Regions from separate parts of the Kitasatospora sp. NPDC098652 genome, predicted to be linked through region 2. Evidence: riboswitches for the same ligand, from Rfam matches in the RefSeq annotation. Region 2 holds a riboswitch; each other region holds the start of a gene.

Region 1 (9,315 bases), on a different contig from region 2:
GGCTTCACCGTGCTGGAGGGCTACGGCCTGACCGAGACCTGCGCGGCCACCGCCTTCAACCCGTGGGACAAGCCGAAGATCGGTACGGTCGGCCAGCCCGTCCCCGGCGCCTCGGTCCGGATCGCCGAGGACGGCGAGGTCTACTTCAAGGGCCCGCACGTCTTCACCGGCTACTGGAACAACCCGCAGGCCACCGCCGACACCCTCAAGGACGGCTGGATCGCCACCGGCGACCTCGGCGCGCTGGACTCCGAGGGCTACCTGACCATCACCGGCCGCAAGAAGGAGATCATCGTCACCGCGGGCGGCAAGAACGTCGCCCCGGCCGTGATCGAGGACCGCATCCGGGCCCACGCCCTGGTCGGCGAGGTCATGGTGGTCGGCGACCGCAAGCCCTTCATCGCCTGCCTGATCACCGTCGACCCGGACTTCTTCCCGAAGTGGAAGGAGCTCAACGGCAAGCCCGCCACCGCCACCGTCGCCGAGCTCGCCGAGGACCCGGACCTGCTGGCCGCCCTGCAGTCCGCCGTGGACGACGGCAACGCGGCCGTCTCGCACGCCGAGGCGGTCAAGAAGTTCCGCCTGCTGGACACCGAGTTCTCCGAGGAGAGCGGCCACCTGACGCCCTCTCTCAAGCTCAAGCGCAACGTGGTGCTCAAGGACTACGCCGCCGAGATTGAGGCGCTGTACCGGAAGTAGGGCCGCACCGGCGGCAGGACGGTACGCCGAAGGGCCCCGGGGAGTCCCCGGGGCCCTTCGGCGTCGTACCGGCGTCGTACCAGCGTCTTGCCGGCGTACCGGGCGTCAGCTCGCCAGCAGCGAGGTCAGCCGCCCGGCCAGCAGGTCCCAGCGCCACGAGCGCTCCACCCAGCGCCGACCCGCCTCCCCCATCCGACGGCGCAGCTCCTCGTCCCGCAGCAGCCGGACGATCCGCTCGGCCGAGGCCTCGGCCGAGCCGCCCGGCACCACGTACCCGGTCTCGCCCTCCAGCACCGCGTCCGGCGCCCCGCCGGAGTCCCCCGCGACCACCGGCAGGCCGGTCGCCGAGGCCTCCAGGTAGACGATCCCCAGGCCCTCCACGTCCAGCCCCCCGCGCCGGGTCCGGCAGGGCATCGCGAAGACGTCCCCGGCCCCGTAGTGGGCGGGCAGCTCGGCCCACGGCACCGAGCCGGTGAACCGCACCGAGTCCCGGACCCCGGTGGCGTCCGCCAGCTTCTCCAGCTCCGCCCGGTACGGCCCGCCGCCGACGATCAGCAGCACCGCGTCCGGCACGTCACGGAGGATCAGCGGCATCGCCTCGATCAGGGTGTCCTGGCCCTTGCGCGGCACCAGCCGGGAGACGCAGACCACCACCGGCCGGTCCGCCAGCCCCAGCCTCCGGCGCACCTCGGCGCCCCCGGAGCCGGGGTGGAAGGTCGTCTCGTCCACGCCCGGCGGCAGCTGCACCATCCGGGCCGCGGCCCGCGGCCCGACCGCGGCGGCGATCCGCGAGCGGGTGTACTCGCCCAGGTAGGTCAGCACGTCGGTGCCCGCGCCGATCCGCCGCAGCAGCTGCCGGGAGCCCGGCAGCTGGGCCCAGGCGGCCTCGTGCCCGTGGGTCATGCCGAGCAGCCGCCCGGCCCCGGCCCGGCGCAGCGCGGGCGCCATCAGGCCCAGCGGGGCGGCCGCCCCGAACCAGACCGAGTCGCACTTCTCGGCGCGCAGGATCTCGGCGGCCCGCCGGGTGACCCGGGGTGTGGGAACCATCACCTTCGTACGGTCCCGGATCACCGGGAACGGCTGCTCGGCGTCGAAGGCGCGCACCTCGGTGCCGTCCCGCCAGGTCGAGGCGTACACCACGATGCTCCCGGCGGGCTGACGGACGGCCATGTTGTGCACGAAGGCCTGGATGCCTCCCGGGCGGGGCGGGAAGTCATTGGTGACGATCAAGGTTCTGTGCATCAGGCCACGGCTCGCTCGGTCGGGGGGTGCTCGGTGTACCGCTGGGTGATCCGTACGATAGGTCAACACCATGACCCGCCGGGAACGGAACCGCACACGGCAACCGTTTGACCCCCGGGTCAGTCCTAGTACCTAGGCCGCGGATGCGGCGGCCCGGGCGTCCGTCCGTACGACGCCTCCGGTGAGGACGTCGAGACGAACGAGGGAGCGCAGTGGAGTTGGCCCCGGCCACCGAGTCCGGTTCTTCACCCGGCCGCCTCGGCCGCCCGCTCGGGGCGCTCGCCGCCCTCGGGGCGACCTGGGTGGCCACCCGCACCGTGCTGGTGCTGCTGATGACCGGGGTGCTGAGAGCGCCCGGCGGCGACGTCACCGCCGACGTCTGGATGATCTACCACGCCTGGTACGGCGTGCTGCAGACCGGCACCTTCCCGTTCGACGACGTCACCTGGCAGTACCCGCCGGGCGCCGCCCTGGTGATCCTGCTGCCGGGCCTGCTGCCCTGGTCGTACCTGACCTCGTTCTGGGTGATCTGCGGGATCGCCGACGCCGCCGCGGCCGCGCTGCTGATCCGCACCGGGCTGCGCCGGGGCCGGGTGCTGACCGGCGCCTGGCTGTGGGTGGTCGCCGTCCCGCTGCTCGGCCCGATGATCTACAACCGCTTCGACCTGCTGGTCACCGCGCTCGCCCTGGCCGGCCTGCTGGCGCTGGTCCGCCGCCCGGCGATCGGCGGGCTGCTGCTGGGCCTGGGCGGCATCGTCAAGATCTGGCCGCTGCTGGGCCTGATCGGCACCCCGTCCGGCCGCCGCACCCGCCGCTCCTGGACGCTGGCCGCCGCCACGGCGGTCTCGGTCGGCTTCCTGCTGGCGGCCGGGATGAACGGCGCCTTCGGCTTCCTGGCCTTCCAGGGGGCCCGCGGCATCGAGGTCGAGTCGGTGGGCGCGCTGCCGCTGCACATCGCCCGGCTGGCCGGGGGCTGGGACGGCAGGGTCACCATGAACTACGGCTCCCCCGAGATGCTCGGACCGTGGGTCAGCGTGATCAGCAAGGTGATGATGGCCGGCACCGTGCTGGGCTTCCTCTGGCTGCTGCTGTGGCGCTTCACCGCCCGTCGGCGCAACGCCGCCACCATGTACGACGCGGCGCTCTGCGCGCTGCTGATCTTCGTGGTGACCAGCCGGGTGATCAGCCCGCAGTACCTGGTCTGGCTGATCGGCGTCGCGGCGGTCTGCCTGACCGTGCGCGGCACCAGCCAGCGGCCGGTGGCGCTGCTGATCCTGGTGGCCTGCCCGCTCACCCTGCTCGAGTTCCCGACCATGTTCACCCAGGTCCTGAACAGCGAGCCGCTCGCGGTCGCCGTGCTGGGCCTGCGCAACCTGCTGCTGCTGACCGCCGCCGTGCTCTCCGGCATCCGGCTCTGGCGCTCCACCCGCGCCTCGACGGCCCTGGTGCCCACCGTGGTCCTGGCCGAACCCCCGGCCCTGCCGGCGGCCTCCGCCTACCCGGTCCGCCCCGGCATCGCGTACGAGCAGGACCTGCTGGACGGCATCGACCACCCCGCCGGGCGGTAGCGGCCCACCCCAGGGGCCCAGCCCTACCCTGCCCACCCCAACGGCCCGGCCCTCCCGTGCCCGGCTCTCCCGTGCATAGCCCTCCCGTGCCTAGCCCTCCCGTGCCTAGCCCTTCAAGGCCTCGACCTCGGTCAGCCACAGCCCGGTGAACTCGGCCAGTCCGACGCCCAGTTCGGCCCGCAGCAGCCGGTCCGTCCGGTGCGCCCGGTCCTCACCCGCCCCGTCGGCCGCACCGACCGCCCGGTAGAAGGCGACCAGCCGCTGCACCCCGTACCGGCGGGCGATCAGCTCGCAGGCCAGCCAGGACTGCTCGTAGGCCTGGGCGATGCCGTCGGCGCCCGCGGCGAAGTCCGCGTCAGCGGGCAGCGCGGTGGGCAGCTTCCCGGCGGCGACGTCCCGGGCCAGCTCGGGCGCGATCTGCTGCGGGCGCCGGCCGGAGTCCCGGTAGGCCGTCCAGTCGGCGACGCCCTCGGAGAGCCACAGCGGGGTCCAGGCCCGGGTGTCGGCCCGGGTCGCGACATGGGTGGTCTCGTGGGTGACGACCACCTGGCGGCCGAAGTCGCTGAGCTTCGCGAAGGCCTCGGGGTTGACCACCACCCGGTCCGCCGGGGTGTGCCGGGGCGCGCCGGGCGCGGCCACGGTGACCGCCGCCATGCCCGTCCAGCCCGCCGGGTCGGCCTCCAGCAGCCGGGCGAACTGCTGCTCGGTGGCGGGCAGTTCCAGCAGCAGCCGGCCGGGCCAGGCGTCGCCCCAGACGGCGCTGACGGCCGGCACCGCCTTGTCCCCCACCGGGACCAGCCCGGCCGGGTCGGGCCCGTCGGCCAGGCCGAGCACCAGGCAGTGGGCTCCGGCGGCGGTGCGGACGGGGCCGAGGTCCCAGGGCGCCGGGGGCCCGCCGGTGCCCTCCTCGTGCTCGACCCGCCAGCCTCCCCCGTCCCGGACCAGCTCGATCCGGCGCGGGTACACCACCGGGTACTCGTCGTACCCGGCGATCCGCAGCGCCAGCTCGACGGACGCGTCCTGCCGCTCCGGCCCGGCGGGCGGCGAGAGCACCAGGTTCCGGTACGCCGCCTCGGCCCCGGTGAGCCCCGACCAGGCGGGCAGCGAGCGCGCCCGCGCCGCCAGCAGGGCGGTGACCTCGGCCCGCCGGTCGACGGCCCGCCCGCCCGGCGGCGGGGCCACCGGGGGCAGCGAGAGCTGGACCAGCCCGCCGGCCGCCAGCAGCAGCGCGCCGCGCCGGGACAGTACCGGGCGCGCGGGGTCTATCGGGTGGGGACCGTCCGACCCGGGGGGCGTCGTGCTCAGAGCCGGACCACTCCCGAGACCGGCATCGCGTTGACGCTCTCGTACCGGACCTTGGCGCCGGGGTACGGGGCGTGCACCATCACTCCGCCGCCGGCGTACATCCCGACGTGGTGCATGTCCCGGTAGAAGATCACCAGGTCTCCCGGCCGCGCTTCGGAGAGGCTGATCCGCTGCCCGGCGTACGCCTGGGCCTGCGAGGTGCGCGGCAGGGTCACTCCGGCCTGCCGCCAGCTGTAGTACATCAGACCGGAACAGTCGAAGGCACGCGGCCCGGTGGATCCGTAGACGTACGGCGAGCCGACCATCCGCACCGCGGCGGCCAGCGCGGCCGCCCCGCGTTCGGAGGCGGCCGGGGCGCTGCCGAGGTCCAGCCGGTCGGTGCCGCGGGTGGCGCGCTGCTCGGCCTCCCGGGCGTCCTGGGCGACCATCCGGTTCCGCTCGGCGGCGCCCAGGCTGTTGAGCAGCTTCTGCGCCGTGGCGAGGCGCTGCTGGATCTGCTGCTTGCTGTCGGCGAGCGAACGGCGGGCCTCGTCCAGCTCGGCGAGCTTGGCGGCGGTCTCGGTGCGGCGCTGGTCGAGCCGGCGCTGACGGGTGACCAGCTCGTGCAGGGTCTCCTGCTGGCGCTCGGCGGCCTGGCCGAGGGTGCGGGCCCGGGTGAGGTAGGCCTCCGGGTCGCTGGAGAGCATCAGCTGGGCGGTCTGGGTCATCCCGCCGCCCCGGTACTCGGCCCCGGCGACCGTGGCGAGGTCCCCGCGCAGCTCGTTGAGCTGATCCTGGGCGGTGGCGACCTCGCCCTGGAGGATCGTGGTCTCGCCCTGCAGCCGCTTCTGCGCCTCCTGCGCGGCGTTGTACTTCTCCGAGGCCTGTTCGGCCTCGTCGTACAGCTGCTCGACCTGGGCCTTGACGTCCTTGCGGTCGGGCGCGTCCGGCGCCCCGGGGGCGGCCTGGGCGCTGCCGGCGGTCGCCACACCCAGGGCCGTGGTGGCGGCCGCGGTCAGTACCAGCGCACGGGCGAGCAGTTGGGAACGACGGTGCACGGGCATGGCGGCAACGGCTCCAGTCCTGCGGCGCGGCCCCGCGGCCGCGCCCCGGTGGGCGGCCGTCGAGCGGGAGTCCGGTGGCAGACGTTAGCGAGTCCGGGCAAGTGAGTCCAAACCCCTACCGACCCGAATATTTGACCCCTAATCGGACACCAGGTCGAGCCGCCGGAAAAGCCGCAGGCCCGGCCCTCCGTGACGGAGGACCGGGCCCGTGAACGCGTGGGTGGGGATCAGACCCGCACGATGGAGGACAGCGGCATGTTGGAGACGGCCTCGTAGCGCACCGACGCGCCCGGCTTGGGAGCGTGCAGCACCTGGCCGTTGCCCGCGTAGATGCCGACGTGGTGGGCGTCGCCGTAGAAGATCAGCATGTCGCCGGGCTGGGCCTGGGAGATGTCCGAGCCGATCCGGGTGCCGGCGCCGGCCTGCTCCTGCGAGGTGCGCGGCAGCGACACCCCGGCCTGGTTGAACGCCCAGACCATCAGGCCGGAGCAGTCGAAGGAGCCGGGGCCGGTGGCGCCCCAGACGTACGGGCTGCCGACCTTGGTGGCGGCGGCGGCCAGCGCGGCGGCACCGTGCGAGCTGCCCGGGGCGACCTTGACCGGCGCGGCGGTGGAGCCCGAGCCGAGGTCGCTGCGGCTGTTGTCGCGCGAGGCACGGTCCGGGGTGGCCGGCTTGGCGGCGGCGGCCTTCGCGGCGGCGTCGGCCGCGGCCTTCTCCTCGGCCGCCTTGATCGCCTGGCGCTCCTGCTCGGTCAGCGTGTTGAGCAGGTCCTGGGCGGCCTTGAGCTTGTTCTGGACCTCGTCCTTGGAGGCCTTCAGCTGCTGGGTCGTGGCCTCCAGCTCGCCGAGCTTGCCCTGGGCCTCGGTGCGGTCCTGGTCCAGCTTGCGCTGCTGGTCCTGCAGCTGCTTGAGCTGGTTCTTCTGGGTGCTGCCCGCCTGGTTCAGCGCGCCGGCCTGGTTGAGGAAGTTGTCCGGGCTGGAGGAGAACATCAGCTGGACCGTCGGGGATATGCCCCCGTTGCGGTACTGCTCGCCGGCGATCTCGGCCAGGCCGCCCTGGAGGTCGGTCACCTGGGCCTGCTGCCGGGCCACCTGGTCCTGGAGGCCGGAGACCTGCTTCTCCAGCTCCTGCTGCTTCTCCTGGGCGGCGTTGTACTTCTCGGTCGCCTGCTCGGCCTGCTCGTTGAGCTGGTCGACCTGCTCCTTGACCTGGTCCTTGGTCGGCTGCGGGTCGGCGTGCGCGCCGGACTGCGCGGAGAGGGCGACGGCCGCGGCGGCGAAACCGGTCAGGATCGAGACGCGGGTACGGCTGGCGGGCTTGGGACGACGATGGGACGCCACGAAGGCGGACTCCTTCTTCCTACTCCCGCCTACCGGGTGAGCTGACGGGTTCGGGCCGGAAGCATGCCCTACGACGCCTCACCGGCCTCACCTACGGCCGACCTGGCGCCGATTCACCCCGGAGGAACGTGTGGTTCCCCGGCTCCGCTCCGCAGCGCCCCCGACTACTGGGCTCCCCTGTCGGGCAGTCGTTCCGACCTGCCCCGCTGTTTCGCGAACTCGGCGGTAACCACCGCCGCCACCCGGGCTGGGTGATCGACTGTGCGGTGGTTCGGGGCACGACCCTAGTAACTGAACCGTGATCGGTTCAAATCCTTGTCAGAAAAAAGACGGAAGATTACCCATGTTCTTTTGTGAAAATGACTGATGGTGATCAGCGCCGCACGCAAAGCTGATCGACTCTCACCGTCCGGCCCATCGGGGACCCACACCCGAAGCGCCACCCCCGATCGGAGGTGGCGCGGATCACAGGGCCGGAACCGGCCCTCGGGGTGGTGCCGGGGCGTCAGATCCGGCGGATCGTGTTGATCGGCATCGCGTCGGCCTTCATCACCTTCACCACGTCACCGGTGTGCGGCGCGTGGACCACCATGCCGTTGCCGATGTACATCCCGACGTGGTGCATGTCGCCGCCGTAGATCACCAGGTCGCCCGGCTGGGCGGTGGCCAGCGTCACGGCGGTCCCGATGTGGCCCTGCTCCTGCGAGGTGCGCGGCAGCGAGACGCCGGCCTGACCGTACGCCCAGACCATCAGGCCCGAGCAGTCGAAGGTGGAGGGCCCGGTGGCGCCCCAGACGTACGGCGAGCCCTGCTTGCTCATCGCCTTGGCCACCGCCACGGCGGCGTAGCCGCTGGCCGGCGGCAGGTTGCTGAGGTCGACCCGGTCGGCGCCGCGGGAGGCGCGGTCGTCCTGCTGCTGCTGGGCCCGGAGCGCGGCCCGGTCGGCGGCGCTGAGCGAGTTCAGCAGGTCCTGGGCGGCCTTCAACTTGGTGTTGACGTCCGCCTTGGCCTGGTTGAGGTCCTTGGTGGTGGAGTCCAGGGAGGCGAGCACGGCGGCCGCCTCGGCCTTCTCCTGGTCCAGCCGGCGCTGCTGGTCGAGCAGGCCCTTGAGCGCCTCGGTCTGGGTGGTGCTGGCCTGCTGGACACTCGACGCCTTGTCCAGGTAGCCGGACGGGTCGGAGGAGAGCATCAGCTGCACGGACGGGTCGATGCCACCGGTGCGGTACTGCTCGCCCGCGACCTGGGCCAGGCCCACCTGGAGCTGGCTCATCTGGTCCTGGCTGCGGGCCACCTGGTCCTGGAGCTGGTCGGCCTGCTTGCGGAGCTGGTCGGCACGCTCCTTGGCGCCGTTGTACTTCTCGGCCGCCTGCTCCTGCTCCTGCTGGAGCTGGTCGATCTGCGCCTTGACGTCGCTCTTGTTCGGCTGCGGCGCCGCGTGCGCGGCGACCTGCGCGGAGAGGGCGACCGCGGTCGCAGCAGCAGCGGTGAGCACGGAGACCCGTGCGCGGCTGGGCTGCTTCGGACGGCGGTGGGAGGCCAAGAGACCGGCTCCTTCTTCCATCGGACTCACCTGATCAGGTGAGATTCCGGAAAATAGGTTTGACGCCAGACCCTAGTGAAGATCTACCCGTTTTGCCACTCCCCCGAAGGCGTGAACTCCGCTTCCCCCACTGACTTCACCGGATCCGCACACCCGCACGGAAACCCCACTGACCTGCCGTCACCGCCTCCGGCCCCAGCTCAGGGCCGGGCCAGCCGGTTCAGCAGCAGCACCGAGGCCACCGGGCGCGCACCCGCCTTCCGCACGCCCTCCGCGACCTCCCGGTCGGTGGAGACCACCACCACCGGACGGCCCTGCGGCTCGGCCCGGACCAGACGGCGGATCAGCTCGTCCGCGGTCTCGCCGGTCCGGCTGAACCGTACCCGGACCCCGCGCGGCGGCGCCATGATGACCGGTACGTCCAGGTCCTGCCCGTCGAACACACAGGTGACCTCCGCCTGGGTGCGCTGGGCCAGCATCGCCAGCCCGCCCAGCAGCCGGATCCGCTGCTGCTCCAGCGGCAGCGCCGGATACCCGGTCTTGGTCACGTTGTAGCCGTCCACCACCAGGTGCACCTG
Region 2 (9,315 bases):
ACAGTGGCGGCACACTGAAAGGAGGTGATCCTGAATTGAGTTCCATCAGGATGCGTGAGGTGGCTGCTCGCTAGAGCCGCCCCTGCCTGCGCAGGGTGAGGCCCCTGGCCTCCGGCAGGCGAAATCCACAGCAGTCACCCGGCCCGCAGGCTCACCGGTACATCCCCGGTGCCTCGGCGCCAGGCCAGTGCACGGGCCGGCGTCGAGGAGCAGCCTGCGGGCCGTCTGCGTTTGCGCCGGACCGTCGTAGCGGCGGCGCCCCCGGGTCGTTCCCGTGCTGGGGCCGCGGCGCTAGAGTCGGCGCGGGCCCTCGGCCACGACGGGGCGCAGCGGCGCGGACACAGGGGGTGGGCGATGGCGAGGGCGCGGCGACGGGCCGGCGGGTCGGCACTGCGGACGGCGCAGTGGACGGCCGCCGGGGTGCTGACCGGCACGGGCCTGCTCGGCCTGCTGCTGTTCGCGCTCGGCCGGGCGCAGGCCTGGCAGGCGCTCGGCGGCGGCCTGGTGGTGGCCGGTGCCTCGACGGTGCTCGGCGGCGCGCTGGGCTTCCTGTTCGGGGTGCCCCGGGTGAAGAACGGCTCCGGCGAGCCGCAGGGCTGGTACGCGCCCAACACCAATCTGGAGCAGGTCTCCGACTGGCTGACCAAGGTGCTGCTGGGCGTCGGGCTGACCCAGCTCGGCTCGCTCGGCGAACGGCTGCACCAGCTCGGTACGGCGCTGGCGCCCGTGCTGGGCGGGGAGGACGCCGCGGTGCCGTTCGCGGCCGCGCTGGTGCTCTACTTCCTGGTGCTGGGCTTCCTGGCCGGCTGGCTGGTGACCAGGCTGGCGCTGCCCCGGGTGCTGACCGAGACGGACGAGGCGCTGGACCTCTTCCTGGCCGGGCAGGACCGCGACCGGCGCGGCGACAAGGTGGGCGCCGACGACCTGCGGGTACGCGCGATGCAGCAGCTCGGGCTGCTCGGTGGCAGCGCGGAGCAACCCGCCGCGCTGGCAGCCCAGTTGCCGCCGTCCTCGAACTCCCCCGCCGGGCCGGACGGCGTGGTGGCGGAGGTCCGGTCGACCGCGACCCGCTCGGCGCTGACCGCCGACCAGGTGCGGGCCCTGTTCGCGGACGGTTCGGAGGGCCGCCGGATCCAGGCCCTCGCGCTGATGCAGGGCGATCCGTCGCTGGCGGACCTGCCGAGCGTGCTGGAGGCGATCGAGCACCCGCGCTCGGGGTTCGAGCAGTACCACGCGCTGTTGGCCGCCCGGGGCCTGCTCTCCCGGCTGCCCGGAGCGGAGGCGCAGCGGCTGCGGGATGCGGTGGCGGCGCAGTTGGTCGACCCGCGGGGCATTCCGTACGGGTCGGACCGCAGTTGGCTGGCGGAGAAGATACTGTCCCGGCTGCGGGCGGTGGCCTTCGTCCCGGCGCAGCCGACGGGGGCCGCGGCGGAGGGCTCGGGGCCTGCGGCGTCCGAAGCGGTGGCATCCGGGCCTGCGGCATCCGGGCCGGCGGCATCCGGGCCAGGGGCGTCCGGGCCCGCGGCTGTCGACCCGCCGGCGAACCCCTAGACGGTGAAGCGCAGTTCGGGCTGCGACCAGGGGGTCTTGGGCTGCGGCGGGCGGGTGCCGGTGCGCACGGCGCCCATCTGGAGGTAGAAGCCCTCGGCGGGCGGGTGCGAGACGACCTTGACCGCGGCGATCCCGGCGGCCCGGGCCCGGTCGAGCATGTCGGCGATCAACGCCCGTCCGATGCCCAGCCCTTGGGCGTCGTCGGCGACGAACATCAGGTCCAGTTCGGCCGGTTCGTGGATCAGCCCGTAGAAGCCGAGCAGCCGGTCGTCGGTGCGGTCCACGGCCATCCGCACCTCGTGGCGCTCGATGTAGTCGGGCCGCACGGCATAGCCGTCGATCATCGCGAAGTAGTCGCCGCGGTAGGCGGCGGAGGCCTGGATCAGTGCGGTGAGCCGGTCGGCGTCGGCGGGCTGGGCGGGCCGGATCGTGGTCTCGCTCATGTGGGCGAGTATAGGGGCAGACCCGCCCAGTGACCATTACAGAGGGTGTGCCGGTGCGGGCCCCCGTGGTCCCCCGCCGGCGGCCCGGAGCACCAGGATCCTGCGGGTGCGGCCGTCCTCGCGCGGCACCCGGCGGACCTCGCTGGCGATCCGGCGCTCGCCGAGCGCGTACCGCAGCCGGTCGAGGTGGCCGCAGCGGCGGCCCCGGCCGTCGTGCAGCGGCTGGACCCGCACCTCCCCGTCCGCGGCCGTCACCCGGACCAGCTCGGCCAACGCGGCCAGCTGCCGCTCCGGGCCGAACAGTTCGGGGTAGGCGAAGATCAGGTAGCCGCTCAGGGTGAGCGCGAAGGCGCCGTCCGCGAAGGGCAGCCGGGGCAGCGCGGCGGCCAGGTAGCACTGCGGGTGGGCGGCCGAGTCGGCGGCGAACAGCCGACGGGCGCGGTCCCAGCTGCGCAGGTAGCGCTCCGGGCGGGCGGGGCCGCGCGGGCGGGGCGAGGGGTACAGCTGTGGGCGGGCGGCCATCGCGCTGGCCATCGACGCCCGGGCGGCCAGGGCCCTGGCGGCCAGCTCGGGCGGCGGCAGCGCGTACGCCGGGTCGACGGCGATCACCCGGCAGCCCAGCTCGCGCGCCTCGGCGGCCAGGCCGGACGCACCGCCCGGGCAGTCCAGCAGCGGGCCGGGCAGGGCGGCGAGCCGGGCGCGGGTCAGGCCGAACAGGGCGCAGTACTCGTCCAGCGGGCGGGAGGTGACCAGGACGTCCGGCGCGGGCACGGGGGTGGGGGCGGTCGCCACCCGGTCATCCGAACACGGGCCCGCCCCACCCGCATCCGGAGCGCGTCCGGAGCACGGGCGGGGCGGGAGCGGCGCAGGGGCGGGGGCGGCGCAGGGGCGGGCGTACGTGGGAGGTGCGGGAGTACGTGGGAGGGCGCGGGGCCGGGCCTCAGCGGCCGAGCAGCCCCCGGGCGGCGGCCCGGTTGACGTTGGTCAGACCGCGGACCAGCCGCGCGGTGAGGAAGATCAGCAGCACCCCGATCGCCGAGAACGCGGCGATCTGCCAGGTGCCCTCCACGTAGTAGACGTGCCGGACGTGGTGGCTGTCGGTGAAGTCGAACAGCTGGTACCCGCGCCAGGGGGTGTAGCGCGGGAAGACCCAGTGGTAGAGCGGGTAGAGCGCCATCGCCCAGCCGAGCAGCAGGAACGTCAGCGTGAGGCAGAAGCTGAACACCGCCCAGGGGAACATCACCACCTGGTACAGCACGGCCTTCCAGCCCGCCCCGTCGGCCAGCCGCGCGGTGACCGAGCCCCAGCCGCCCGGGCGGACCTGGCGCACCGGCGCCGGGCCGGGCACGTCCAGGGCGAGCATCCCGCGCACCCGGGCCCGCTCCGCCCGGCCGAAGCCCCGGGCGGTGCTGGTCAGGGCGGCCAGCACCGGCAGGCCGAGGACGGTGACGAAGGTGCCGACGCCGAGGCTGAACAGAACGATCGCGAGGACGAAGCCGACGATCGCGATCGGCAGCCCGATGAGCGCGTAGCCGACCTCGCGGTAGTAGTGCCCGGAGAACGGCGCCCGCCAGAAGCCGGGCGGCTCCTCGGTGCGGTGGGCCCTGGCCGGGCGGGCCCCGTCGTCGCCGTAACCGCCCGGGGCGTCCCATCCCTGACCCAGCGTGCTGCCGCTGCTGCTCATTTCCCGGTCCCCGGCCCCTCGTAGTCCTGGTCTTCCGTACTTGCTGACGTGGTCCAGTCTGGCCGGGGCGCGGCCCGGCAAACATCCGGCCGACCGGCGGATCGGGGGTGGGGTTATCCCCCCTGCGGTGGGCCGGCCGGGCCGGACCACTCGTCGGCGAGCAGTGCGTACCGGTACGAGTCGCGCCAGGCGCCGCCCTTGTACAGGTCGTGCCGGACGCGCCCCTCCAGCCGGAAGCCGAGCCGGGTGAGCACCTTGGCCGAGGCCTCGTTCTCGACGTCGACCCGGGCGGCCAGCCGGTGCAGGCCGAGCGCCCCGAAGGAGAGCTCGCAGAGCAGTCCGGCGATCTCGCCCGCGTAGCCGCGGCCCCACACCGGGCGGCTCAGCACGTAACCGAGGTGGGCGGAACGGTACTTGCCGAGGGTGAGGCTGGCGTGCGCGATCGGCAGCGCGTCCTCCGGGTCCTCGGCGTCCTCGCGCCGGACGACGGCGAGCCGGTAGACGCCCCGCTCCTCGGCCATCGCCTCCTCCAGGTAGAGCTCGAGCTGGTCGGCGCAGGTCTCGCGGTCGCGCGGCTCGAAGGGGAGGTAGCGGGTCACCTCCGGATCGCCGTACAGCGCGTGCAGCGCGTCCACCTCCTCCGGGGTGTGGCGGTACTCGCGGAGGGCGAGCCTGGGGCCGGCGAGGCGTACGGGGACCATGGCTGCCGACCCTACCGGCGTCCGGCGGCTACCGTTCGGAACATGAACGACGAAGACCTGCGGCTCGCCCCGCGCACCAGGGCCGCCGACCTGCTCGCCTGGGCGGCCGGCCAGGACCGCGCGCCGGTGGCCGAAGCGCCGCTGCGCGCGGTGCTGGCGCTGCTGGAGCTGGGCGGGGGCAGGATGCACGACGGCTGGCCCGAACTCACCTCCGACGAGGTGGAGCACCTGCTGTACGAACGGCTCCACCTCTACGTCCAACCCGCGCCGGAGCAGGACCCGCTCGCGTACGGCGAGGCCGTACGGCTGCTGGTCGACCACCAGCGGGCGGCGAAGCGGCTCAACGCCAAGCGCCAGGAGCGGCTGCACGCCGAGGCCGAGTGGCAGGGTGAGGTCGCGGCCGGGCTGCTGCGCCGCGCCGACCTGGTGACCTGGCCCCGGCTGTACGCGGTGCTGCTGCACGCGCACGGGGTGGACGTGACAGATCCGGCGACCGTCCGGGACTGGCTGGCCGGCTTCGCGGCGCTCGACGAGGAGCAGCGGCTGGCCGGGTACGAGGCGCTGACGCCGACCGGCTGGCTGGACGACCCGGACGAGCAGGGCTGGGGGCCGGGCCGGGTGCTGTCCGTCGGCATGGCCACCGACGGCGCGCGGCTGCTGCTGGAGCAGGGCCTGATGCGGCGCAGCTACCGCAACCTGGCCGAGCTGAACGCGCTGGGGCGCCCGATGCCGGACGAACTGGCCGGTGGCTTCGAGGAGTTCGAGGCGGCGGCGGCCGAGGCGGCGCTCGACCTGCTCGGCGAGTGGACGGTGCCCGGGCTGCCGCGGCTACTGGTGGAGGAGTTCCCGGAGCTCGCGCCGGAGCCGGGGGCGGCCGAGATCGACGCCTACCTGGCGCAGCTGCCCGCGGACGAGCAGGAGGAGCTGGAGGAGCAGGACGAGCAGGACGAGCAGGAGTGAGCTGACGCGGCAGGGCCCCGGGCGCGCCGCCCGGGGCCCTGCCGCGTCATCGGTCCTACGGGGTGAGGCCGCGCTGCTGGAGCCAGGTCTCCGGGTCGACCGGGGCGCCGCCGCCGGGGCGGACCTCCAGGTGCAGGTGCGGGCCGGTGACGTTGCCGGTCGCGCCGACCTTGCCGATCTGCTGGCCGGCGGTGACCTTGCCGGAGCCCTTGATGATCGAGGAGAGGTGGCAGTACCAGATCTCGGTGCCGTCGGGCAGGGTCTCGACGATCCGGTAGCCGTACGAGCCGGACCAGCCGGCCGAGGTGACGGTGCCCTGGCCGACGGCGTAGACCGCGGTGCCGGTGTCGGCGGCGAAGTCCAGGCCGGTGTGCAGGTGGGCCCAGTAGCGGGCGCTCTGGCCGTAGTGGGCGGAGAGGTTGTAGTCCTTCACCGGCAGGGTGAGGGCGGCGGCCTTGGCCCGCTCGGCCTCCTCGGCGGCGCGCTTGGCCTCCGCCTCCTTGGCGGCGGCCTTGGCCTCGGCCTCCTGGGCGGCCTGGACCCGGGCACCCTCCTCGGCGGCGGTGCGCTGGCTGTCGGCCTGCTGCTGGATCCGGGCGGCGAGCGCGAGGCCGGGGTCGGCGGCCAGGGCGACGGGCGTCTCGTCCGGGGCCTCGACGGCGGGTGCGGCGGCCGGGGTCGCGGAGGCGAAGCCGGTGGCGCCCAGGGTCGCGGCGACGGCGGTGACGCCGAGCAGCGGGGAGGCCCCGCGGGCCTGACGCGGCATCCGGTGGCGGTTGGCCTCGGCCTCCGGGGCGAACGGCTCGGCCGGTCCGGCGGACCCGCCGTCGCGGGGCTCGGCACCGTGCGGGCCGGGGTGGTCGAGGAGCTGGGTACCGGCTGCGGGGCCGGCCGGGTGTGCCGGGGTGTGCGTCGACGCCACGGAGGCGCGCTCCTTTCCTTCCTTCGCGCCTACCGGGTTAGCTGACGGGTTCGGAGCAGGAAGGTCTCCTACGGCCGGGCCGGAGCCCCGCCGATTCACCCCAAGGAACGTGGTTCCCCGGCTCCCTGACCTGCCCGGAGGCCGGTCGGCGGGATTAGGCGACGGCGCACGGTGCCGTCTGGGTACGGCGTTGACGACCGCGCTGCGTTATCAAACGTTAATCCTAGGACGCTCTGATTCCAAGCCATCCGCCCGGGGCCACTGTGGAACAGGTGATCGGACGTCAACGAACGACCCCTCAGCCACCGGGCCCATCTGAGTACTCCTACTCATGTGCGACCCGGCCGCCCCGTCGCATCCTGGCGCCATGAGCGCACCGATGCAGTCACGGACCACGGCCGCGTACTTCGTCCAGGCCGTCCTCTCCTTCGCCCTCTCCGGCACCGCCCTCGCCGCCGGGATCGCCTACCTGCCGGTGGGCGGCTGGACCCGGGCCTTCCTCGGGATCGGCCTCCTCTACACCGTCACCTCCTCGTTCACGCTGGCCAAGGTGATCCGGGACCGACAGGAGTCCTTGGACACCGTCGCCCGGGTCGACCAGGCCCGGCTGGAGAAGCTGCTCAGCGAGCACGACCCCTTCCGGGTCGAGGGGGCGTGAACGGGAAGCGCCCTCGTCGTCGGCCGGACGCTTGACGGCTAAGGCTATTAGCCTTAGCTTTATGGCTACAGGCAGAAACGAGCGAGCCGGCGGAGGCCCACCATGAACGGCACCAGCACCCCGAGCACCCAGTTCCTCGACGTCCCCGGCGGCCGCCTCGCGTACGACGACACCCGGCAGGGCGACGGCACCCCCGTCGTCCTCCTCCCCGGGATGCTCGACTCCCGCCACGCCTACCGGCACCTGCACCCGCTGCTCACCGCCGCCGGCCACCGGGTCGTCACCATGGACCTGCGCGGCTTCGGCGACTCCTCGATCGTCTGGGACGACTACGGGCCCGCCGCCATCGCCACCGACGTCCTCGCCCTGCTCGACCACCTCGGCATCGAACGGGCCGTCCTGGTCGGGCAGTCCTACACCGGGGCGACGGTCGTCAAGGTCGCCAGCGACGCACCCCAGCGGGTCGCCGGGATCGCCCTGATCGACGCCTTCGTCGAACACCGGTCCAACGCCCTCATGCGGGGCGTCATGGTCGCCATGGGCGCCGCCATGGTCCGGTGGCCCGGCGTCTGGGGCTTCTACCTGCGCAAGATGGCCTACCCCGGCCCCCGCCCCGCCGACCTCGACGGCTACGTCGACGGGCTCGTCGCCGCCCTGCGCACCCCCGGCCGGCGGACCGCCACCCGCGGCCACGTCACCGGCGACTCCGCACCCGTCGGCTGGTGCGCGGCCGTCCGCTGCCCGGCCCTCGTTCTCATGGGCAGCAAGGACCCCGACTTCCCGAAGCCCGAGGCCGTCGCCGACCTCCAGGCCGAGAAGCTCGGCGCCCGCAAGGTGATGATCGAAGGGTCCGGGCACTACCCGATGGCCGACAACCCGCAGGCCGTCGCCGACGCCCTGCTGCCCTTCCTCGCCGAACTCGCCTGAACCCCCGCCCGTACGGAGAGAACCAAGCCATGCCCCGCGTAGGACTGACCCCCGACCAGGTCGTCGACCACGCCCTCGCCCTCATCGACGACCAGGGCGGTGAAGCCCTCACCCTCGCCTCCGTCGCCACCCGGGCCGGCGTCGCCACCCCCTCGCTGTACAAGCACGTCAGCGGCGGACTCGGCGAGTTGCGGCGCCTCATCGCGGTCCGGGTCACCGAGGAGCTCGCCGACCGGCTCGCGGACGCCGCCGTCGGCCGCAGCGGGGACGACGCCGTCACCGCCGTCCTGCGCGCCTACCAGGCCTACGCCACCGCACACCCCCACCGCTACGCCGCCCTCCCCCAGGCCCCCCAGCCCGACGACGACCTCACCCGCGCCGCCACCCGGCTCGTCGGCGTCATCGTCGCCGTCCTCCGCGGCTACGGCCTCGACGGCCCCGAAGCCATCCACGCCGCCCGCACCGTCCGCTCGCTCGCCCACGGCTTCGCCTCCCTCTCCATCGCCGGCGCCTTCCAACTCGCCGAGGACCCCACCACCTCCCACGACCGCCTCATCACCACCCTCACCACCGCCCTCCACACCTGGCCCGGAACGGCCACCGCCTAGACCGCGCCCCGCGGCTCAGGCCGGGGCCCGCGACGCTCCCCCAGCCTTCGGCCGGGAGGTACCCCCACCGCAGAGACCCTGGCCGAAACCCGCGCAGCACCCCGTGAGAAAGGGGCCACCGGGCGCCCGGTGGGCGCGCCAGAAGTCGGCCCCATCGACTTCTGGCGCGAGGCAGGCTGAGAAGGGGTCTTCCGGCGCGGGCAACCGGGGCGCTGGAAAGGCACGACCCCACCAGGCGGGCGCCTCTGCAAGGGAAGTCGGCCCAGCCGACTTCCTGATACGCAGAAACGGCGGAGGGAGCACGGAGCTACGGGGCCTCGGCGGGTGGCGGCGCCTACTGGGCGCGGGCGCGCGTCAGAAGTCGGGCGGACCGACTTCTGGTGACCGCAGGCCCAGAACGGGCCTGGCGGAGACGGCCGGAACGCAGCAGCACGCAGACCAGGCAGAGGAGAACGGGCTGCGGGGCGGCAGGCATCGGCGGGCGGGCAAGCCGGGAGGTGCCCAGGAAGTCGGCCCGGCCGACTTCTCGCGCAGCACCCCGTGGGAAAAAAGAGGCCACCGGGCGACCAGCCGCGCCTCTCGGGCCTCGGAGGAACGCGGCGGCGGCAGTGAGCGCGCCAGAAGTCGGCCCCATCGACTTCTCGTGCGAGGCAGACCGAGAAGAAACCTTCCGGCAGAGGTAGCCGGGGCATTGAAAGAGTGCGGCCCCACCGATCGACGAGATCCGGCGGGGCCCCTCCGCGAGGAGGCCGACTCTCCCACGGGCGGGGGCTGCGCGCGGGAAGTCGGGCCGGCCGACTTCCTGTTACGCGGAAACGGCGGAGGAAGCACGGGGCTACGGCGGAGGGCGGCGCCTACTCG
Region 3 (9,315 bases), on a different contig from region 2:
CCGGTCGCACCCGCGACCGGGGGCGGGCCCGCTCCTGCGCACAGCAGGAGCCGCCGCGGGCACAGCAAGAGCCCCTGCCGGAGGGTTCTCGGCAGGGGCTCCACTACTGCTGTACTCCGCCCGGTCGCACGGCCGGCTGAGCACCACGGAGGTCGTGGTCCGGCGACACTGCCGGGCGGAGGGCCTCCGACTCATACCCCGGCGCTCCCACACCGGGGTCCAGTCGCTTACTTGCTGGCGAGCTCCTTGTCGACGGCCGGCTCGGCGGCCTCGACGGGCTTGGTGGGCGGCGTGACCTCCTGGATCGGAAGCTGCGGGTTCTCCATCTGGGAGAGGCCGACCGCTTCGCGCTTGAGGAACATCGCGAGGGTCCAGTCGGTGAAGACGCGGACCTTGCGGTTGAAGGTCGGGACCATCGCGCCGTGGTACAGGCGGTGGAACCACCAGGCCGGACGGCCCTTGAGCTTGTACTTGCCGAAGAGGATCGCCACGCCCTTGTGCAGGCCGAGACCGGCGACCGCACCCAGGTTCTTGTGCTTGTACTCCTTCTGCGGGAAGCCCCGCATGCCGGAGATCACGTTGTCACCGAGGACGACGGCCTGGCGGCAGGCGTGCTGGGCGTTCGGCGGGCACCAGGCGCCCTCGCCGGCGGCGAGGTCCGGGACCTGGGCGTTGTCGCCGGCGGACCAGACGTAGTCGAAGCCCTGGACCTGGAGGGTCGGCGCCGTGTCGACGTGGCCGCGCGGGCCCAGCGGCAGGCCGAAGTTGGCCAGCACCGGGTTCGGCTTCACGCCGGCCGTCCACACGATGGTGGCGGCGTCCATCTCCAGGCCGTTCTTCAGCACGACGTGGCCGTCGACGCAGGAGTCCATCGAGGTCTCGATGTAGACCTCGATGTCGCGCTCCTCGAGCTTCTCCTTGGTCCACAGACCGAGGTCCGGGCCCATCTCGGGGAGGATGCGGTTGGCCGCCTCGACCACGACGAAGCGCATGTCGTCGCGGCTGACGGTCTTGTACAGCTTGGCCGCGTCGCGGGCCATGTCCTCGACCTCGGCGACCGTCTCGATGCCGGCGAAGCCGCCGCCGATGACGACGAAGGTCAGGGCCTTGCGGCGGACCTCCTCGTCCGAGGTGGACTCGGCCTTGTCGAGCTGGGCCATGACGTGGTTGCGGAGGCCGATGGCCTCCTCGACCGTCTTCATGCCGATGCCGTTCTCCGCCAGACCCGGGATCGGGAAGGTGCGGGAGACCGAGCCGGTCGCGACGACCAGGTACTCGAAGGGCAGCTCGTAGCTGTCGCCGGCCGCCGGCTGGATGGTCGCGACCTTGCGGGCGTGGTCGATGCCGGTGACGGACCCGGTCAGCACCTCCGCCTGCTTGAGGGTCTTGCGCAGCGGCGCGACGAGGTTGCGGGGCGCGACGTTGCCGCCGGCCGCCTCGGGGAGGAAGGGCAGGTACGTCATGTACGACCGCGGGTCGACGACCGTGACGGTCGCTTCGCCGTAACGCATCTTCTTGAGGATGCGCATCGCGGCATACAGGCCGACGTAACCACCGCCGACAATGAGGATGCGAGGACGCTCCGTGGTGCTCATATCCGAAAGTATCCAGCACCGTCCGGAGCAGCCTTCGTGAGCCCGGTCACAAGCTCATGGACACCCCGTGCTACACTCCGCGCCCACAAAAATCGGCCCGGCGCACCGGCTCACGACCCTCGACAGCCCCCCGTGAACGTGCGCCGGAGCACTACCCGGCTGAGCAGCAACGATCCGTACAGCGCCCGGGTTCCCGCTCGTGATTTCGATTTTCAAACCTCGGACGAGCCCTGACCTGCGATCCAAGGGGCCGTACGACCGGAGGGCCTTCGGTCTCACAATTCGGGCGTAGCGGGCCACGGGGTGCGACGAAAGGCTGGATCGCCATGTGAAGAAATTCACGAAGGTTCTCGCACGCACCCGGGCGTGCCCCGGCCCCGGCACCCCGAGAGGGGCGTCGGGGCCGGTGGGGTAAGGCCTGCGGGCGGTCAGGAGGCCGTACTCCAGGCGATGCCGTCCAGGATGTCGTGCTCGCTCACGACCACCTCGGCGGCGCCGGTGCGGTCCATGATCTCCAGCAGTTCCAGCGCGCCCGCCGCGATCACGTCCACCCGGCCCGGGTGCATCGACGGGATGGCCGCGCGCTCGGCGTGGGTGGCGGCCAGCAGCTCGCGGGCGATCTCGGCGACCCGCTCGCGGCTGATCCGGGAGTGGTGGATCCGCTCCGACTGGTACGCGGGCAGGTCCTGGGCGATCGCGGACACCGTGGTGACCGTCCCGGCCAGGCCCACCAGGGTGGCCGCACCGGTCAGCGGGACGACCTCCTCGGCCTTGTCCAGCTCGGCCCGCACGTGCGCCCGGGCCTCGGCGATCTGCTCCTCGGAGGGCAGTTCGGCGCCGCCGAAGTGCCGCTCGGTCAGCCGCACGCAGCCGATGTCCACCGAGCGCGCCGCCTGGACCTCCGCCCCGCCGAGCACGAACTCGGTGGAGCCGCCGCCCAGGTCGAAGACCAGGTAGGGGGCGGGGAACTGCCCGCCGGCCAGCTCCTTGGTGGCACCGACGAAGGACAGGTGCGCCTCCTCCTCGCCGCTCACCACCTCCGGCTCGACGCCCAGGATGTCGCGCACGCCCTTGACGTACTCGTCGCTGTTCTCGGCGTCCCGGGAGGCGCTGGTGGCGACGAAGCGGGTGCGCTCCGGGCCGACGCCGAAGCCCGCGATGACCTCCCGGTACTCCCGGCAGGCGGCGAAAGTGCGCTCCAGCGCGTCCGGGTGCAGCCGGCCGGTGCGGTCGACGCCCTGGCCCAGCCGGTTGATGATCATGCGGCGGTCGAGGTCGGTGATCTCGCCCGTCTCCGGGTCCAGGTCGGCGACCAGCAGCCGGATCGAGTTGGTGCCGCAGTCGATCGCGGCCACCCGGGTCGTGCTCACTCGGACTCCTGCTCCGCCGCCGCGTCCTGCGCCGCCGCGGCTTCCTGACCCGCCGTGGTCTCCTCGGCGGCGCGCTTCTTCGCCGCCCGCTCGGCGGCCTTCTGCTGCTTGGCCGCGATCACGGCCTCGTGGTCCTGCTCCTTGGCGCGGTTGCGGGCGACCCGCTCACCGGCGGCCTGGACCTCGGCCGGGGAGACGCACGGGCCCTTGGCCCACCAGTCCTCCAGCATGCCGATCGCCTCGTCGCCGAGCGGGTTGACGCCCTCTCCGGCCGCCAGCGAGTGGCCGACCAGCACGTGCAGGCACTTCACCCGGTCCGGCATGCCGCCGGCGCTCGGGAAGCCCTCCAGCACCTCGATCGCGTCGCGCCGGGCGATGTAGTCCTCGTGCGCCTTCTGGTAGGCGGCGGCCAGCTCCGGATCCTCGGCGAGCCGGGCCGTCTGGTCCTTCATCACGCCCTCCGCCTCCAGGGTGCCGATCAGCGAGGCGGCCTTGGGGCAGGTCAGGTAGTACAGCGTCGGGAACGGCGTGCCGTCCGGCAGCCGGGGGGCCGTCTCCACGACGTCGGGGTTGCCGCAGGGGCAGCGGTGCGCCACGCCGCGCAGGCCGCGCGGCACCCGGCCGAGCTGGGCGGCGATGGCCGCGACGTCGGCGTCGGAGACGGCGGGGTGGTTCTCAGTGGTCATGGGGGGTGGGGTCTCCAACGGAGGACGGGGGGAGCGGACGGGGTGCGGCGGGAGCCAGCGCGACGGTGTCGGCGGCGTCCACCGAGTCCCAGATGCTGGTGTACCAGGGCTTGGCGGCCTTCGCCGGGCCGGCGGCCGCGTCGGCGGCGGGAGCGGCCGAACCGGCCGGGGCGGAGGGCTGGGCGGCCGGACCGGCCGGGTCCACCGCGATGTACGGGGTCTCCCCCGGCACCGCGTAGTGCAGCCGGGCGCGGGCCTGCGCCTTGACGTACTCCGGGTCCTGCCAGCGCGCCTTGTCCCGGCGCAGCTGGTCGACCTGCTGGCGCGCGTGGTCGGCCTTCGCCCGCTGGGCGGAGATCTCGGCGCGCTGTGAGATGAACTGCCGCGTCGGGTAGGCGAGGATCGCCACCAGCGAGCAGAGCACCAGGACCAGGACGGTCGCCCGGCTCGTGAACCGAGGCCGGGCCGCCAAGCCCGGGATCCTCCAGCCAGCCATCTCCCGTATCCCCTCCTGGTCGCGACGGTGCCCCGCCGTCCACCCTACGGGGTGAGCGGCGGGGCACCGGTCAGGCGTGCGCTACCGGGGGCCTCGGGCCCCCGGCGGCCGGGCCGGACGTCGCCCGGCCCGGGCGTGCTCAGCCCTCGTGCTTGAACCGCGGGAAGGCGCCGCGGCCGGCGTACTCGGCGGCGTCGTCGAGGATCTCCTCGATGCGCAGCAGCTGGTTGTACTTGGCGACGCGCTCGGAGCGGGCCGGGGCACCGGTCTTGATCTGGCCGCAGTTGGTGGCGACGGCCAGGTCGGCGATGGTGACGTCCTCGGTCTCGCCGGAGCGGTGCGACATCATGCAGCGGTAGCCGTTGCGCTGGGCCAGCTCGACGGCGTCCAGGGTCTCGGTGAGCGAGCCGATCTGGTTCACCTTCACCAGCAGCGCGTTGGCGGTGCCGGTCTCGATGCCCTTGGCCAGGCGGGCCGGGTTGGTGACGAACAGGTCGTCGCCGACCAGCTGGACCTTGTCGCCCAGCTTGACGGTCATGGCCTTCCAGCCGTCCCAGTCCGACTCGTCCAGCGGGTCCTCGATGGAGACCAGCGGGTAGGAGGCGACCAGCTCGGCGTAGTACTCGATGAGCTCGGCGGAGGTCAGCGCCTTGCCCTCGAACTGGTAGGCGCCGTCCTCGTAGAACTCGGAGGCGGCGACGTCCAGGGCGAGCGCGATGTCGCGGCCGGGCACGTAGCCGGCCTTCTGGATGGCCTCGGTGATGAGGTCCAGGGCCTCGCGGTTGCTGTCCAGGTTCGGCGCGAAGCCGCCCTCGTCGCCGAGGCCGGTGGACAGGCCGCGCTCCTTCAGCACGCCCTTGAGGGTGTGGTAAACCTCGACGCCCCAGCGGACGGCCTCGGAGAAGGACTCCGCGCCGATCGGGGCGATCATGAACTCCTGGATGTCGACGTTGGAGTCCGCGTGCGAGCCGCCGTTGAGGATGTTCATCATCGGGACCGGCAGGACGTGCGCGTTCGGGCCGCCCAGGTAGCGGAACAGCGGCAGGTCGCTGGCCTCGGAGGCGGCGTGCGCGACGGCCAGCGAGACGCCCAGGATGGCGTTGGCGCCGAGCGAGGACTTGTCCGGGGTGGCGTCCAGGTCGAGCATGGCCTGGTCGATCAGGCGCTGCTCGGTGGCGTCGTAGCCGACCAGCTCGGGGCCGATCTGCTCGATGACGGCCAGGACGGCCTTCTCCACGCCCTTGCCGAAGTAGCGGTTCTTGTCGCCGTCGCGCAGTTCGAGCGCCTCGAAGGCGCCGGTCGAGGCACCCGACGGAACAGCGGCACGACCCGTGCTGCCGTCGTCGAGGCCGACCTCGACCTCGACCGTGGGGTTGCCGCGGGAGTCGAGGATTTCACGGGCTACGACGACATCGATGGACGGCACGAAGCATCTCCTTGCGGAAGCAGGGTCCGGCTGCGGGTGGTGCCGTCGGCCGGACGATTGCGGAGTCGTTACGACCAGAGCCTAACCGCCCGGGCTCCCGGGGCCACGTCGGCCTGGGCTGCGTCTCACCGTGTGGCCCGGCTACCCACCGGTAGTTCACCTGCTCGTCCCGGCGCGTCCCACCGGGGCGGGCGGACGCGGACGTAGGGGGCCGCCGGGCGCGGCCCCCTACCTGTCCAGCGTGTCGTCACCTGTCCAGCGTGTCGTCCGCCGTGGAAACGGTCCGGCTCAGCCCAGGTGCAGGACCTGGCCGGGCACGATCAGGTCCGGGTTGCCGCCGACCGTGCCGCGGTTGCCGTCGTACAGCGCCTGCCAGCCGCCGGACACGCCCTGGGCGGTGGCGATGCCCGACAGGGTGTCGCCGTCCCGGACGGTGTAGTCGTGGCCGGTCGTGGCGGCCGGGGCCTGGGCGGCCCGCGGGGCGGCGTGCTTGGGGGCGTACTGCTGCGCCGACGGGTCGGCGGGCTTCTCGGCCTGCTTCGGCGCGGCGTGCTTCGGCGCGTACTGCTGGACCGGCTTCGACTGGGCGGGCTTCGCGGCGGCCTTGGGGGCCTGCTGCTTGGGCGCCTGCTGCTGGGCCTGCTGCTTCTGCGGCTTGGCGTCCGAGGAGGTGTCCACCTCGGCCGGGGCACCGCCCTTGCTCAGGCCGGCCTTCTTGGAGCAGACCGGCCAGGCGCCGGGGCCCTGCGAGGCGAGGACCTTCTCGGCGACCGCGATCTGCTGCGCCTTGCTGGCCTGGTTGGCCTGCGCCGCGTACGCGGTGCCGCCGTACGCCTTCCAGGTGCTGGGGGTGAACTGGAGGCCGCCGGAGAAGCCGTTGCCGGTGTTGATGCTCCAGTTGCCGCCGCTCTCGCACTGGGCGACGGAGTCCCAGACGGAGGCCGGGGCGGCGGAGGCACCGGTGGCGGTGAGGAGCGGCAGTGCGAGTCCGACGCCGGCCACACCTGCGACGGCGATGGCCTTCTCGGCCTGGGTGCGACGACGATGACGGCCAGTTCCAACGAACAGCATGAAGGTCCCTCTCCGCACGCCTGCGAGGTGAGCTGTCGGGTTCGGACCGGGAGGTGGCCCGGCCGCCGTCTGCGGAATCGATTCCGCGCGGGCGGCTTCACCCCGAGCCGTGGAGGAACGGCAACAAACCTGGTTCCCCCGCCCCTGCCCAGGGTTCTGGTCGGTTTCCCGTGACGCGGCGGGCAGGATTCGGCGTCCCGCGCACGAGGTCCGCAGCTGCGAACTCCACGGAGACTAGACAGATCCTCAGACGAATCACAAGCTCATATCACCGACATCACACCAGAATTACGGCCCGTGTTCGATCGCCTACCAACGGCGGGTCTTTGTCCGGTTTGATGGGCGTTCATACCGTCGCTGGTGGCCGGTTCCGGATGCCTCGTCAGCGTGTCGCCGGCTCAGGAAGGCCGTGCGGCGACCTGAGCTCCGGACTGAATTCGACCGGAAGTTCGCGCAATCCACGCATGATCAGGCCACCCCGCCAGCGCAGATTCTCCGGGCTTTCGGCCAGGCGCAGATCGGGCAGCCGGGAAAGCAGCGTGGCCAGCGCGGACCGCCCCTCCAGCCGGGCCAGCGGGGCGCCGATGCAGTAGTGGATGCCGTGCCCGAACCCCAGGTGGGGGTTGTCGCTCCGGGCCAGGTCGAGGGTGTTCTCGTCGGAGAACCTGGCCGGATCGCGGTCCGCCGCCGCCAGCACCACCAGCACCGGATCCCCGACCGGGATCTCCACCCCGCCGATGGTCAGCGGACGGGTCGCGAACCGCCAGGTCGCCAGCTCCACCGGCCCGTCGTAGCGCAGGAGTTCCTCGATCCCGGTCTCCAGCAGCGCGGTCTCGCCGCGGGCCACCGACTCCTGCAGCAGGGCCCGCTGCCCGGGATTGCGCAGCAGCGCGTACGTGCCGTTGCCGATGAGGTTCACCGTCGTCTCGAACCCGGCGAAGAGGAGGATGAAGGCCATCGCGGCGGCCTCGTTCTCGGTCAGGTGCTCGCCGTGGTCGCTCGCCCGGATCAGGCCGGAGATCAGGTCGTCCCCGAGATCCGCCCGCTTGCGGTGGATCAGCTCCAGCAGGTACGCCCGCATCCGCTTCACCGCCCGCCCCACACCGCCGCGTTGGCCGCCCGCCTGGCCCGGCTTGGTGTGGCGCAGCATCATTCCGGCCCAGTCGCGGAAGTCGTCCTGGTCCTCGGCCGGCACGCCCAGCATGTCGCAGATCGCGTAGATGGGGAGCGGGAACGCGAACTCGTGGATCAGGTCCGCCGAACCGCGCTGCGCGAAGCCGTCGATCAGCCGGTCGGTCAGCTGCTGGACCCGCGGCTCGAACTCGGCCACCCGGCGCGGGGTGAACGCCTTCGCCACCAGGCGGCGCAGCCGGGTGTGGTCCGGCGGGTCGATGTTCAGCAGGTGGGTCATCAGGTCCGCCTGCCGCTCCCCCGGGATGCCCACCCGGCCGGTGCGGTGCGCCTGCTCGCTGTGGTGCGCCGGGTTCTTCGACAGCCGGCTGTCCGCGAGCGCCTGCCGGGCGTCCGCGTAGCGCGTCACCAGCCAGGCCTCCACCCCGCTCGGCAGCTTGGTGCGGTGCACCGGCGCGTGCTCGCGCAGCCAGGCGTAGGCGGGGTACGGGTCGGCGGCGAACTCCCAGGTGAAGAGCTGCGGGTCGGGCTGGGCGGCGGGCTGGGCGCCCTCGGGCTGAGCTGGCATGGGTCGACCGTAACCGCTGGACCGGACGGGCCCGGACCACCGGCGGACGCGCCCTCGCCACCGGCCGGAGGTCACCGCCGCGCGAACCGTCCGTGACCGGCGCGCGAGCGGGGCGCCGACACTCCGTGGACGGCTCGTGGACGCCGGGTGGACAGGCCTTGGCCAGCTCTTGGCCGGGCGGCAGGCGTGAGCCTGGTCACCTGCGGGGTAATCCCTGTTGCGGAGGGTCAGGACCTGCCTACGATCCTCCGAAGTACGCGCGGGCGCCGGTGCGGTGCCGCCCGCAGGGAGGAGCTGGACCAATGACGGTCAGCGGAGCAGTCGTCGTCATCGCGGTACTCGCGGGCGGTTCGGGGGCCGACCTCGCCCGCCGGTTCGCCGCGGCCGACGCCGCCGGGATGCTGATCGCCGACACCCACGTCGGCGTCGCCGAGGACCTCGCCGCCGAACTCGACCGGCCGGGCTGCCCCGTGGTCGGCGTCTCCGGCGACATCCGCCGGCCCAGCGACGTCGCCGCCCTGGTCGACACCGCCGAGAAGCACTTCGGTCCGATCGACCTCTTCTGCGTGGCGGGCCCGAAGGGCGAGCGGATCGTCTCCCTCGCCGACCTGCCCGCCCACCTCGACCTGGAGCGCCTCGCCGAACTGGTCGTCCTGATCGGCGAGGCGATCGGCGAGCTCGTCCCGCCGCAGCGGTCCGCCTCGGAGCGCACCGCCACGGCGGCCTGAGCCGCCCCTCTGCTCCGGCCTGAGCCGCCCCCGCTACTCCGGCTTGAGCCCCTCGGCCGCGCGCACCGCCTCCCGGTAGCCGCGCGCGGCCGAGCGCAGCGCCGCGTCCACATCCACCCCCGCGTCGTGCGCCCGCTGCACCACCGCCAGCAACAACCGGCCCACCGACTCCGCGGTCAGCTCCGCCGGCAGCTCGTACGGCTCGTCCAGCACCTGCGCGAAGCCCGCCCGGCGCACCCGGGAC

The links. A riboswitch is a leader RNA that binds a small molecule or an ion and turns the genes downstream of it on or off. The one in region 2 is predicted to bind cyclic di-AMP.
Region 1: linked by a shared signal. The riboswitch ahead of ACIQWA_RS28860 (NlpC/P60 family protein) and the one ahead of ACIQWA_RS28470 (M23 family metallopeptidase) in region 2 are both predicted to bind cyclic di-AMP.
Region 3: linked by a shared signal. The riboswitch ahead of ACIQWA_RS27325 (transglycosylase family protein) and the one ahead of ACIQWA_RS28470 (M23 family metallopeptidase) in region 2 are both predicted to bind cyclic di-AMP.

What each region holds. Positions count from the first base shown of each region.
Region 1 is NZ_JBIWAQ010000016.1:56,251-65,565, forward strand. It holds gene ACIQWA_RS28835 (AMP-dependent synthetase/ligase) at 1-699, shown strand, start outside; gene ACIQWA_RS28840 (glycosyltransferase family 4 protein) at 805-1,941, opposite strand; gene ACIQWA_RS28845 (glycosyltransferase 87 family protein) at 2,154-3,509, shown strand; gene ACIQWA_RS28850 (hypothetical protein) at 3,615-4,691, opposite strand; gene ACIQWA_RS28855 (NlpC/P60 family protein) at 4,811-5,857, opposite strand; gene ACIQWA_RS28860 (NlpC/P60 family protein) at 6,085-7,197, opposite strand; cyclic di-AMP (ydaO/yuaA leader) riboswitch at 7,208-7,364, opposite strand; gene ACIQWA_RS28865 (NlpC/P60 family protein) at 7,703-8,737, opposite strand; gene ACIQWA_RS28870 (NYN domain-containing protein) at 8,938-9,315, opposite strand, start outside.
Region 2 is NZ_JBIWAQ010000015.1:179,322-188,636, reverse strand. It holds gene ACIQWA_RS28500 (hypothetical protein) at 355-1,551, shown strand; gene ACIQWA_RS28495 (GNAT family N-acetyltransferase) at 1,548-1,994, opposite strand; gene ACIQWA_RS28490 (hypothetical protein) at 2,031-2,786, opposite strand; gene ACIQWA_RS28485 (sensor domain-containing protein) at 2,935-3,678, opposite strand; gene ACIQWA_RS28480 (GNAT family N-acetyltransferase) at 3,792-4,379, opposite strand; gene ACIQWA_RS28475 (hypothetical protein) at 4,422-5,339, shown strand; gene ACIQWA_RS28470 (M23 family metallopeptidase) at 5,395-6,261, opposite strand; cyclic di-AMP (ydaO/yuaA leader) riboswitch at 6,274-6,432, opposite strand; gene ACIQWA_RS28465 (YiaA/YiaB family inner membrane protein) at 6,629-6,919, shown strand; gene ACIQWA_RS28460 (alpha/beta fold hydrolase) at 7,022-7,846, shown strand; gene ACIQWA_RS28455 (TetR/AcrR family transcriptional regulator) at 7,876-8,454, shown strand.
Region 3 is NZ_JBIWAQ010000014.1:138,012-147,326, reverse strand. It holds gene ACIQWA_RS27350 (NAD(P)/FAD-dependent oxidoreductase) at 228-1,595, opposite strand; gene ACIQWA_RS27345 (Ppx/GppA phosphatase family protein) at 2,024-2,965, opposite strand; partial or broken gene ACIQWA_RS27340 (DUF501 domain-containing protein) at 3,148-3,669, opposite strand; gene ACIQWA_RS27335 (septum formation initiator family protein) at 3,641-4,123, opposite strand; gene eno (phosphopyruvate hydratase) at 4,287-5,573, opposite strand; gene ACIQWA_RS27325 (transglycosylase family protein) at 5,862-6,644, opposite strand; cyclic di-AMP (ydaO/yuaA leader) riboswitch at 6,646-6,816, opposite strand; gene ACIQWA_RS27320 (cytochrome P450) at 7,027-8,343, opposite strand; gene ACIQWA_RS27315 (SDR family NAD(P)-dependent oxidoreductase) at 8,646-9,071, shown strand; gene ACIQWA_RS27310 (MazG family protein) at 9,105-9,315, opposite strand, start outside.